Regions from separate parts of the Metabacillus sp. GQ13 genome, predicted to be linked through region 1. Evidence: riboswitches for the same ligand, from Rfam matches in the RefSeq annotation. Region 1 holds a riboswitch; each other region holds the start of a gene.
The links. Region 1 has a riboswitch for S-adenosylmethionine ahead of AC6CHR_RS10490 (BMP family protein). Riboswitches for the same ligand answer to the same signal wherever they lie in the genome.

Region 1 (2,207 bases):
GTGGTAAAACGAATGCAGAGACGGATACCGGTGACATAGATATTGCTTTAATTGATATGAAAGATGATCTTGAGTTGCGATCAGATATTGGCGAACTAAAGGTTACCTTTGCAGAAGAACCTGGAAATATAGAGTTTGATTTAAATAGTGAACTAGGGGATGTGTCAATCTCAGGATTTAAAGGATACAAAGACTCGGATTCTCGAAGTATCATCACTCAAATTGGAACCAATGGACCTACCCTGAAAGCAACGACAGAGATTGGTGACATATCAGTTAAGAGATAACTGGTTCAAAGGTCTTCTATTACCTTGAAAGTAAGAAGGGTCATCATCCGGGATTGATTGGCTAAGACTTCTAATAACAAGCTTTATGAAAATAACTTTTAGTAAGAGATGGTCATGAGACTATCTCTTTTCTTATGTTTAAATCTTAGGCATTGTGCGGGTACAGATGTAGTTACCTTTCCTGTCAGCTGCAACAAATGACACGCTCAAATAAATTAATTAATAGTTTAGAAATATTAAATTTTTAGTGAAAACAACTTGCAATTTCCTTAATATTCTTTAAAATAAGAAATAATTAAATTTTACGACAAATTTAGACAAAATCCTTATCGAGAGTGGCAGAGGGACTGGCCCATTGATGCCCAGCATCCGCTATAGAATGATAGCAAGGTGCTAATTCCTGCAGAATGTTAAAGTTCTGATAGATAAGAAGAGATATAAAAATGCTCTTCCTTAAAAGGAGGGGTTTTTGTGTTTAAAATACGAACGAATATAAATGTTTTATCGATAATGTTTGCCTATAGGTCTTTAATTTGTACGATAACTAGTGTATATTTGTCTGTAGAAGAAAAAACACGAATATAAAGGTGGGGCATACATGAAGAAATTATTTGTATTTATTGCTTTATTCACGGTGTTATTGGCGGGCTGTGGAGCTAATGAGACAACAAAATCATCAGGTGAGAAAACAGAAGCAAAGTCAAAGAAAATTGCTCTTGTACTCCCTGAGAAAATTGGTGTGAATCCATTCTTTCAACAAATGGATGAGGGTGCAAAAAAAGCAGCAGAAGAATTCGGTTTTGAGCTGAAAACGATCGAATCGACAGACCTTGCAGCAATAGAAGAGAATTTACGAGTAGCTGTAGCTGAGGGTTATGATTTAATTATTACCTCTTCATTTGAATCAGAAGATGCATTAAAAAAGGTTGCGAGTGAAAACCCAGACAAGCAATTTGCCATTATTGATACAACAGTAGATTTACCAAACGTACGAAGTGTAAACTTTAGAGAACATGAGGCAGCCTACTTACTAGGTGCAGCTGCTGGTTTATCAACAAAAACGAATACAGTTGGCATGGTTACCGCAGTTGATATACCACTAATGAAAAAGTGGACAGTTGCGTTTGAGCAAGGCTTAAAGTCAACAAATCCAGATGCAGAGTACTTAGTGAATTATGTAGGAAGCTTTGATGATCCAGCTAAGGCAAAGGAACTTGCCATTCTTCAGGCGTCTAAAGGTGCTGACTTCATTGCTGGAGCAGCGGCAGTTGGAGATCTTGGCGTTTTTGAAGCAGCTAAAGAAAAGGGCTTTTTCACAGCAGGACAAGATATCGATCGTACCGTACTTGATCCCGAACATATTGTCTTATCACAATTAAAAGGAACAGATGCAGTAGCATATGAAACGATTAAAGCATTTTCTGAAGGGACATATGAACCAGGGGCTGTCGCTTATGGTCTGAAAGAAGATGGTGTTGGTTTGACCTACGTAACAGCGGAAAGTGAAACACCATTAAATGATTTTGTCGGACAAGACGTAATCGAAAAAGTGACGACTATCAAAGATAAGATTGTAAGTGGTGAGCTAGAAATTGCCAATCCATTAGAAAACTAATTATATAAGGTAAAATCGGAACCGACTACAGCTATTGCAGTCGGTTCCCTGTGTGTCACTGAGGGAGGATGAATAATGCCAAACCGTTTAGAAATGAAAAATATGACAAAAAAGTATGGAAGTTTTACAGCGAATGACTCTATTTCTCTAGCGCTAAAAGTAGGTGAGGTTCATGCAGTCGTAGGAGAAAATGGCGCAGGAAAAACCACATTAATGCGCATGCTCTATGGAATGGAATTGCCTACCTCAGGTGAGATTTATATAGATGGAAAGCAAATGAACTTCACAACACCAAATGACGCAAT
Region 2 (2,207 bases), on a different contig from region 1:
ACGGTTATAGAAGAGTTCATCCAGGGGTTTAAATATGTAAAACAAAATAGATTTTTAGTGATATTGGGCACCAATTTTTTTGTAGCAGGGTTAGCTGTGGGGTTAATACAACCGTTAGGTATCTTTATCGTGACACAGCAACTTAATATGGATAAAGAATTTGTTCAATGGTTTATGGCAATTAACGGTGTAGCGATGATAATAGGTGGCGGTATCGCCTTAGCACTATCAAAAAAGATCGCGCCTATTCGAATGCTTGCAGCGGGGATGCTTGTAAATGCAGTCATGATTTCAATCATTGGCTTCTCAGAAATTCTCTTGATCTCATTAATTGCGCAGTTTTTTACAGGGTTGATGATGCCAGCTATTCAAATTAGTATCAATACTATGATTCTTCAAAATGCAGAAGAATCATTTGTAGGCAGAGTTAACGGGATTATGACGCCTCTTTTTATGGGGGCAATGGTAATAATGATGAGTCTAGCAGGTGTACTGAAACAAATAGTTGGTCTGGTTGTATCATATCAGGTTTCAGCAATTTGTATGGCAATTGGTGTAATTCTTGTTCTACCACTGGTACTGAATCGACCAATGAAAAAACAAGTCAAAGTAAATATATAGATAAGAATTGTATTGATAATGAAGTAATAAAAATATTCAAAAAACAGTTGACAAACCTTTGATACACCTTTAGAGTGAATATATTCTTTCGTTTACTTAAGGTTGTATTCGCAAAGATTGTTGCTTTATCGTACATAGCTTTACTTCACGGTTTAAGCAATTATCTTTTAGAAAAGATCCTAACCTAAACAGCATATGCAATCTCTTATCAAGAGTGGCAGAGGGACTGGCCCGTTGACGCCCAGCAACCGTTCTATTTTGAATTGGTGCTAAATCCTGCAAAACCTAGTTGGTTTTGAAAGATAAGAGAGGAGTCTCCTTATATAAATGTGGTGAAACCTCTCTTTTTTTGAGAGGTTTTTTACGTTTAAAATTAAGTGAAAGCGAAGTTGTTTTATAAGGTATCTTAACAAAAGAAAATAAACAGCAAAAGGGAGTCAAACAGATATGAAAAACAAAGTAGTTAAATCAGCACTTATCTTCATTCTTGCATTTACGTTATTACTGACAGGTTGTTCTTCAAATGGTGGAGAAACGGCTGAAACAGTTAAAAGAAAGGGCAACCCTGACGTTTCATTAGAAAATGTTCCTGAGCGTTTTGCTAAAGGTGAAGGGGCTAAAATAAAAGTTATCCGAAAAATTGGTGGCGATGATCACACAGCACAATTCTTAGCAGGTGCAAAAGAAGAAGGAGAAGCGTTAGGCTTCCAAGTTGATGTTTTTACAGCGAATGGCGATACTGCAAAATTTCATGACGCGATAGCACAAGGGTTAGAAGAGGATTATGACGGTTTTATTATTTCACATGGTGATGACGATGCAACAACTGCAGAGGTTCAAAAGCTGATTGATGCAGGGAAAAGTGTTGTTACTTTTGACTCTACAGAGGAACTAGCTACTATTGAAGGTGTAACTTTAACCTCACAAGATGATGAAGCACTTGCAACATTAGCATTAGACCAACTTATTAAAGACACAAGTGGTGAAGCAAATATTATCTATCTGTGGGTTGATGGGTTTCCGCCAATGGTTAGACGGAATAAAGTTTATCAAGAAACATTAGATGCTAACCCAAGTATTAAAGAAATAGAACGTTTTGGAATAGCATCAGCAGATACATCAGTACAAACACAAAATGCTGTAGCGGCAATGCTGAATAAACATCCTAAAGGTGAAATAGACGCAATATTTGCAACATGGGATGCATTTGCAATTGGTGCTGCCCGTGCAATCAAAGAAGCTGGTAGAGACGAAATTAAGATATATGGTATCGATGTCTCAAATGCCGATCTACAAGAAATTCAGGACCAAAAAAGTTCATGGAAATACACTGCAGCAGTTGATCCTAAATTAATAGGGGCAGTAGACATGAGATTATTAGCGAAAAAATTAGCAGGAGAAGAGACACCAGCAACTTACAACTTAGAGGCATCACTTATTTCTCAAGATGCACTAGTAGAGTCTAGTGATCCTATAAATATGGTTAATCTTGCAGACACGATTGAAGGATGGGGACAATCGACAGCATTTGAAGAAGACTGGATGAAAACATTAAAAGAATACTATAAAAAATAATTTCAGTAGAA
Region 3 (2,207 bases), on a different contig from region 1:
AGCTCCTCTCATTTGTTTAAATGCATGCGCTAGATCTTCAATAATATCCTCTGAATGTTCAATACCAACTGAAAAACGAAGTAATCTATTACAGACGCCATTTGCTACTCTAATCTCTTCTGGGATATCCATATGTGTTTGTGTAGCAGGATAGGTGATAAAGCTCTCAATTCCACCTAGGCTTTCTGCAAAACTTATCGTTTTCAAGTTCTTTAAAAACGGATTAATCCATGCTTCATCCTGTAAACGAAACGAAAGCATTCCACCTTTACCTGGGTATAAAACATCAAGCACATCTGGATGATCATTCAGAAACTGAGAAACAAGTTGCGCATTTTGTTCATGCTGCCTCATTCTAAGCGATAAGGTTTTCATTCCTCGCATTAACAACCAAGAATCAAACGGTGATAGAACCGCTCCGATAGCATTTTGGTGTTGAAAAAATTCGTTACTTAGTTCTTCACCCTTTGTTACTACAAGACCAGCAAGCACATCATTATGGCCCCCTAAATACTTGGTTGCACTATGAATCACAATGTCGGCACCGTCTAATATTGGTGTCTGAATCAACGGTGTAAAGAACGTGTTATCAACAATGACTAAGATATTATTTTTCTTGGCAACTGCCACAAGCGCCTTAATGTCAGCTTCTTGCATTAATGGATTTGTTGGTGTTTCAATGAATAACGCTTTCGTTTTTTCTGTAATTAACTTTTCTGTCTCAGCAGGGTTTGTAAAATGATCATATTGAAAAGATAAACCATACTTTTTCCATTCTCTTTCAAATAAGCGATAGGTTCCACCATAAAGATCTGAGGAAACAATAAGTTCATCTCCGCTTTGAAAAAGGGCCATAATTGTTTGAATTGCTGCCATACCTGAGCTAAAAGCAAACCCACGATCACCATGCTCTAAATCAGCTATTGCCTGTTCCACTAATAATCTAGTTGGATTCCCTGTACGGATATAATCAAATCCTGTTGATTCGCCAATTCCATTATGACGATACGCTGTTGAAAAATAGACTGGGGGATTAACTGTCCCTGTAATATTTTCACTTCGATTTCCAATTTGAGCTAGTTTCGTTTCAATTCGTTGACTCATGGTTGTCACCGTCCTAAAATTTTTTTACATCTAACCTAGAAGAAACAATCACCTAAAAAAAGTGAAGGATACATTTACTTAGATTAGATAGATTTCTTAGTTGTTTATGGCAAGATTTATTCAATCTCCCTACAAAATAAAAAGTCTTCCTCAGTTAAGAAGAAGACTTGTATATTTAAATGTGCTTCTTCTTATCTCTCAAGCATAATGCTGGTGTGGTGGCTTGCTGGATTTAGCACCTTGGTACGAAGGGAGATTTTGGTATGTAGCTCACATGTCGTTATATTTTGCGGTTTTATATAGAACATATCAGTAAGATTTTTGACAACAGCCAAGCTCTCGCTTAGTGGTTTGAAAGCCAAATGGCAAGTCTAAATAATTTCAACAAATTTACTTTGCCCAAATTATTCTCATCTACCATACTGTTTAAAAATCAATTTGTTTGTTCCTAACTTAGCAAAATTAACGGTTACCAACTCTTCACTTGTTTTGTACCGGTTGCTGAGGCTTCATTGGGCCAGTCCCTCTGCCTCTCACGATAAGAAATATATGAAATTTTCAAGCTTACTTTTTTTACTACTTTACATGATTCAAGTTTGGATTGCAATAGAATTAACGTAATAGTTTGATATCTTTGATTATTTTGTCATATGGTACTTCAGATACTGCATCATATTGTTCAAGTATCTTATGACCTTTCATTAAATAAATAGATGTGCTGTGAACAAATTGATTTGAGCCTTCTAGTTTCGCAGCCGGTGCTATAAAGCTTTTGTTGGAAAATGATTCTATTTCTGATTGCTCATAGCCTGTCAGAAGATTCCAATTGTCAAAATCTGCTCCGTAATTGTCAGCAAATGCTTTTAATACCTCGGGTGTATCGTTATCAGGATCAATAGTGAAGGATACCAACTCTACATCGACCTTTTCATTCTTTAATTGCTCTTGAAGTTTTGCAACATGAGCTGTCATTGGCGAACAGACTGTATCACAATTAGTGAAGATGAATGTGGAAAGCCAAACTTTATTCTTGTAGTCCTCCATCTCAACTTCGTTACCCTCTTGATTCACAGCTTTTAAAGGTTCAATTGTTCCATTTAGTG
Region 4 (2,207 bases), on a different contig from region 1:
TAGTAATTCATACCACTCACTCATTAACAATCACCTCCACACCTATCTTGTTGGACTTAATGAACGTAATTGCATTCTCAATTACATCTTGCTCACCCTTTAAATGAATAAACAAAGTTCCATAAGCACCATTTTGTGTTTGAGAGATTTTCCCCTGCAATATATTTATATCCAAGTCATAATGACGGATCAGGTTTGTTATAAGTGGCTGTTCCGTTGAATCCCCTACAAAGGTAAGTTGAATAATTTGTCCTTCAGGGTGATGGTTGACAAGATTTTTAATCGTATCAAATGTCTCTTCAGGTTCTGTTACTTGCTTCATAAACCTCTTAGTAATCTGTTCCTTTGGATTTTTGAAGAGTTCTAGGACCTCGCCTTGCTCGACGATCTTTCCTTCTTCAATCACCGCCACTCGATTACATATTTTTCGAATCACATGCATTTCGTGTGTAATAAGGACAATTGTTAATCCCAGTCTTTTGTTTATATCTACAAGTAAGTCTAGAATGGAATCTGTTGTCTGTGGGTCTAGCGCTGAGGTTGCTTCATCGCATAATAAGACTTGTGGATTATTTGCCAATGCCCTTGCAATTCCAACACGTTGCTTTTGACCACCACTTAATTGGGATGGGAAAGCATCCTCACGACCTTCAAGACCAACTAGTCGGATTAGTTCATTTACTCGTCTAATCCGTTCAGGTTTTTTTACACCTGCAATTTCTAATGGGAACGCAATGTTATCTTGAACAGAACGTGACCATAGTAAATTAAAATGCTGAAAAATCATACTAATTCCTAATCGAGCTTTTCTTAATTTCGAGCCACGAATCTCGTCAATTTGACTTCCAGCAACATTAATTCTACCACTAGTTGGTTTTTCTAACCCATTTAACAAACGAATTAGTGAACTTTTCCCAGCCCCACTATATCCAATAATCCCGAAAATTTCACCTTTATCTATTTGCAAATTCACATTATTAACAGCCGTTACATTGCCCGTTTTTGTTTCATAAACTTTATTAACGCCCTCTAATCTAATCAAGTTGTCACCTACTTTCAGTTTTTTATGTCTTTGGATAATCTCACTAATCCTTTTTTTCTATAATAAGTTTGTTAGTAGGATTGTTGTTTTTCTTATATAGAATTTGGATTGAAGAGTTCGTCTAGAAATCATTGTTAGAAAAGTTCCAGCTAAAAACAAAAACCCTTCTGCAACATGAGCAGAAAGGCGCAAAAATGTCCTTTCTCTCATCTCCCAAAGCTATACAGCTTTGCGTGAATTGGCACCATTTCAACACTGTTGATGGTTGCCGGGCTTCAAAGGGCACTTCCCTCCACCTCTCTTGATAAGAGAACAACTATATAATTAAAGTTTACTATTTTACAAGTCAGACTTAAGTACGAATGTGATTGTATCACGATATTTAAAATCATGTCAATTAATTCAAAAGCTAATAATTATTTTTTAGTATAATTTTTCTTGATTTTATTATTCACTTTACTATGCATATAGACAAAAAAAGTGAGATGACTTTGTAAAGTCACCCCAGTTTATCCGAAGAAATCATTTTTACATCTGGTTGTATTGGAAATTTAAGATTTAAGTAACTTTACATACTGTATTAAGAATGAACCTGTTCAGTTCCCTTTACCCCAGTTGCTTTGTAAATTGCTTGATCTAGATCTTCGATAATATCTTGGATGTGCTCAATTCCAACCGATAAGCGAATTAAATCTTCAGTGACTCCTGATCTTTTTAATCCTTCCGCACTTAATTGCTGATGGGTTGTACTTGCCGGATGAATAATTAGGCTCTTTGCATCCCCAACATTCGCAACATGTGACCAAAGCTGTACATTGTTAATCAAAGATGCTCCAGCTTCGCGACCACCCTTTATTCCAAAGACGATGACTGAACCGGCTCCATTTGGTAAGTATTTATCTGCTAAGACTTTATCAGGATTATCTGATTGTTCGGGATATAGAACCCATTCAATGGCTGGGTGATTTTCCAAATAATCAACCATTTTTCTCGCATTTGCAATATGCTCCTTCATACGAACATGAAGCGTTTCTAAACCAAGAGTGAATTGAAATGCATTATAGGGACTAAGTGCAGGACCTAAATCACGTAATAATTGCACTCTAGCTTTTATAATAAAAGCCTGTTCTCCTAGAGCATCTGCATAAACTAAATCATGATAACT

Region 2: it holds a riboswitch for S-adenosylmethionine, as region 1 does, so the genes downstream of both, AC6CHR_RS15100 (sugar ABC transporter substrate-binding protein) here and AC6CHR_RS10490 (BMP family protein) in region 1, are expected to answer to the same signal.
Region 3: it holds a riboswitch for S-adenosylmethionine, as region 1 does, so the genes downstream of both, AC6CHR_RS02980 (methionine biosynthesis PLP-dependent protein) here and AC6CHR_RS10490 (BMP family protein) in region 1, are expected to answer to the same signal.
Region 4: it holds a riboswitch for S-adenosylmethionine, as region 1 does, so the genes downstream of both, AC6CHR_RS17395 (methionine ABC transporter ATP-binding protein) here and AC6CHR_RS10490 (BMP family protein) in region 1, are expected to answer to the same signal.

Annotation. Positions count from the first base shown of each region.
Region 1 covers NZ_JCAXET010000007.1:127,160-129,366, forward strand. The annotation lists gene AC6CHR_RS10485 (DUF4097 family beta strand repeat-containing protein) at 1-287, shown strand, start outside; SAM riboswitch class I at 611-719, shown strand; gene AC6CHR_RS10490 (BMP family protein) at 886-1,902, shown strand; gene AC6CHR_RS10495 (ABC transporter ATP-binding protein) at 1,978-2,207, shown strand, end outside.
Region 2 covers NZ_JCAXET010000011.1:151,905-154,111, forward strand. The annotation lists gene AC6CHR_RS15095 (MFS transporter) at 1-621, shown strand, start outside; SAM riboswitch class I at 824-930, shown strand; gene AC6CHR_RS15100 (sugar ABC transporter substrate-binding protein) at 1,069-2,196, shown strand.
Region 3 covers NZ_JCAXET010000002.1:146,241-148,447, reverse strand. The annotation lists gene AC6CHR_RS02980 (methionine biosynthesis PLP-dependent protein) at 1-1,104, opposite strand, end outside; SAM riboswitch class I at 1,512-1,649, opposite strand; gene AC6CHR_RS02975 (SCO family protein) at 1,717-2,207, opposite strand, start outside.
Region 4 covers NZ_JCAXET010000014.1:36,561-38,767, forward strand. The annotation lists gene AC6CHR_RS17390 (methionine ABC transporter permease) at 1-24, opposite strand, end outside; gene AC6CHR_RS17395 (methionine ABC transporter ATP-binding protein) at 17-1,042, opposite strand; SAM riboswitch class I at 1,246-1,353, opposite strand; gene AC6CHR_RS17400 (O-acetylhomoserine aminocarboxypropyltransferase/cysteine synthase family protein) at 1,623-2,207, opposite strand, start outside.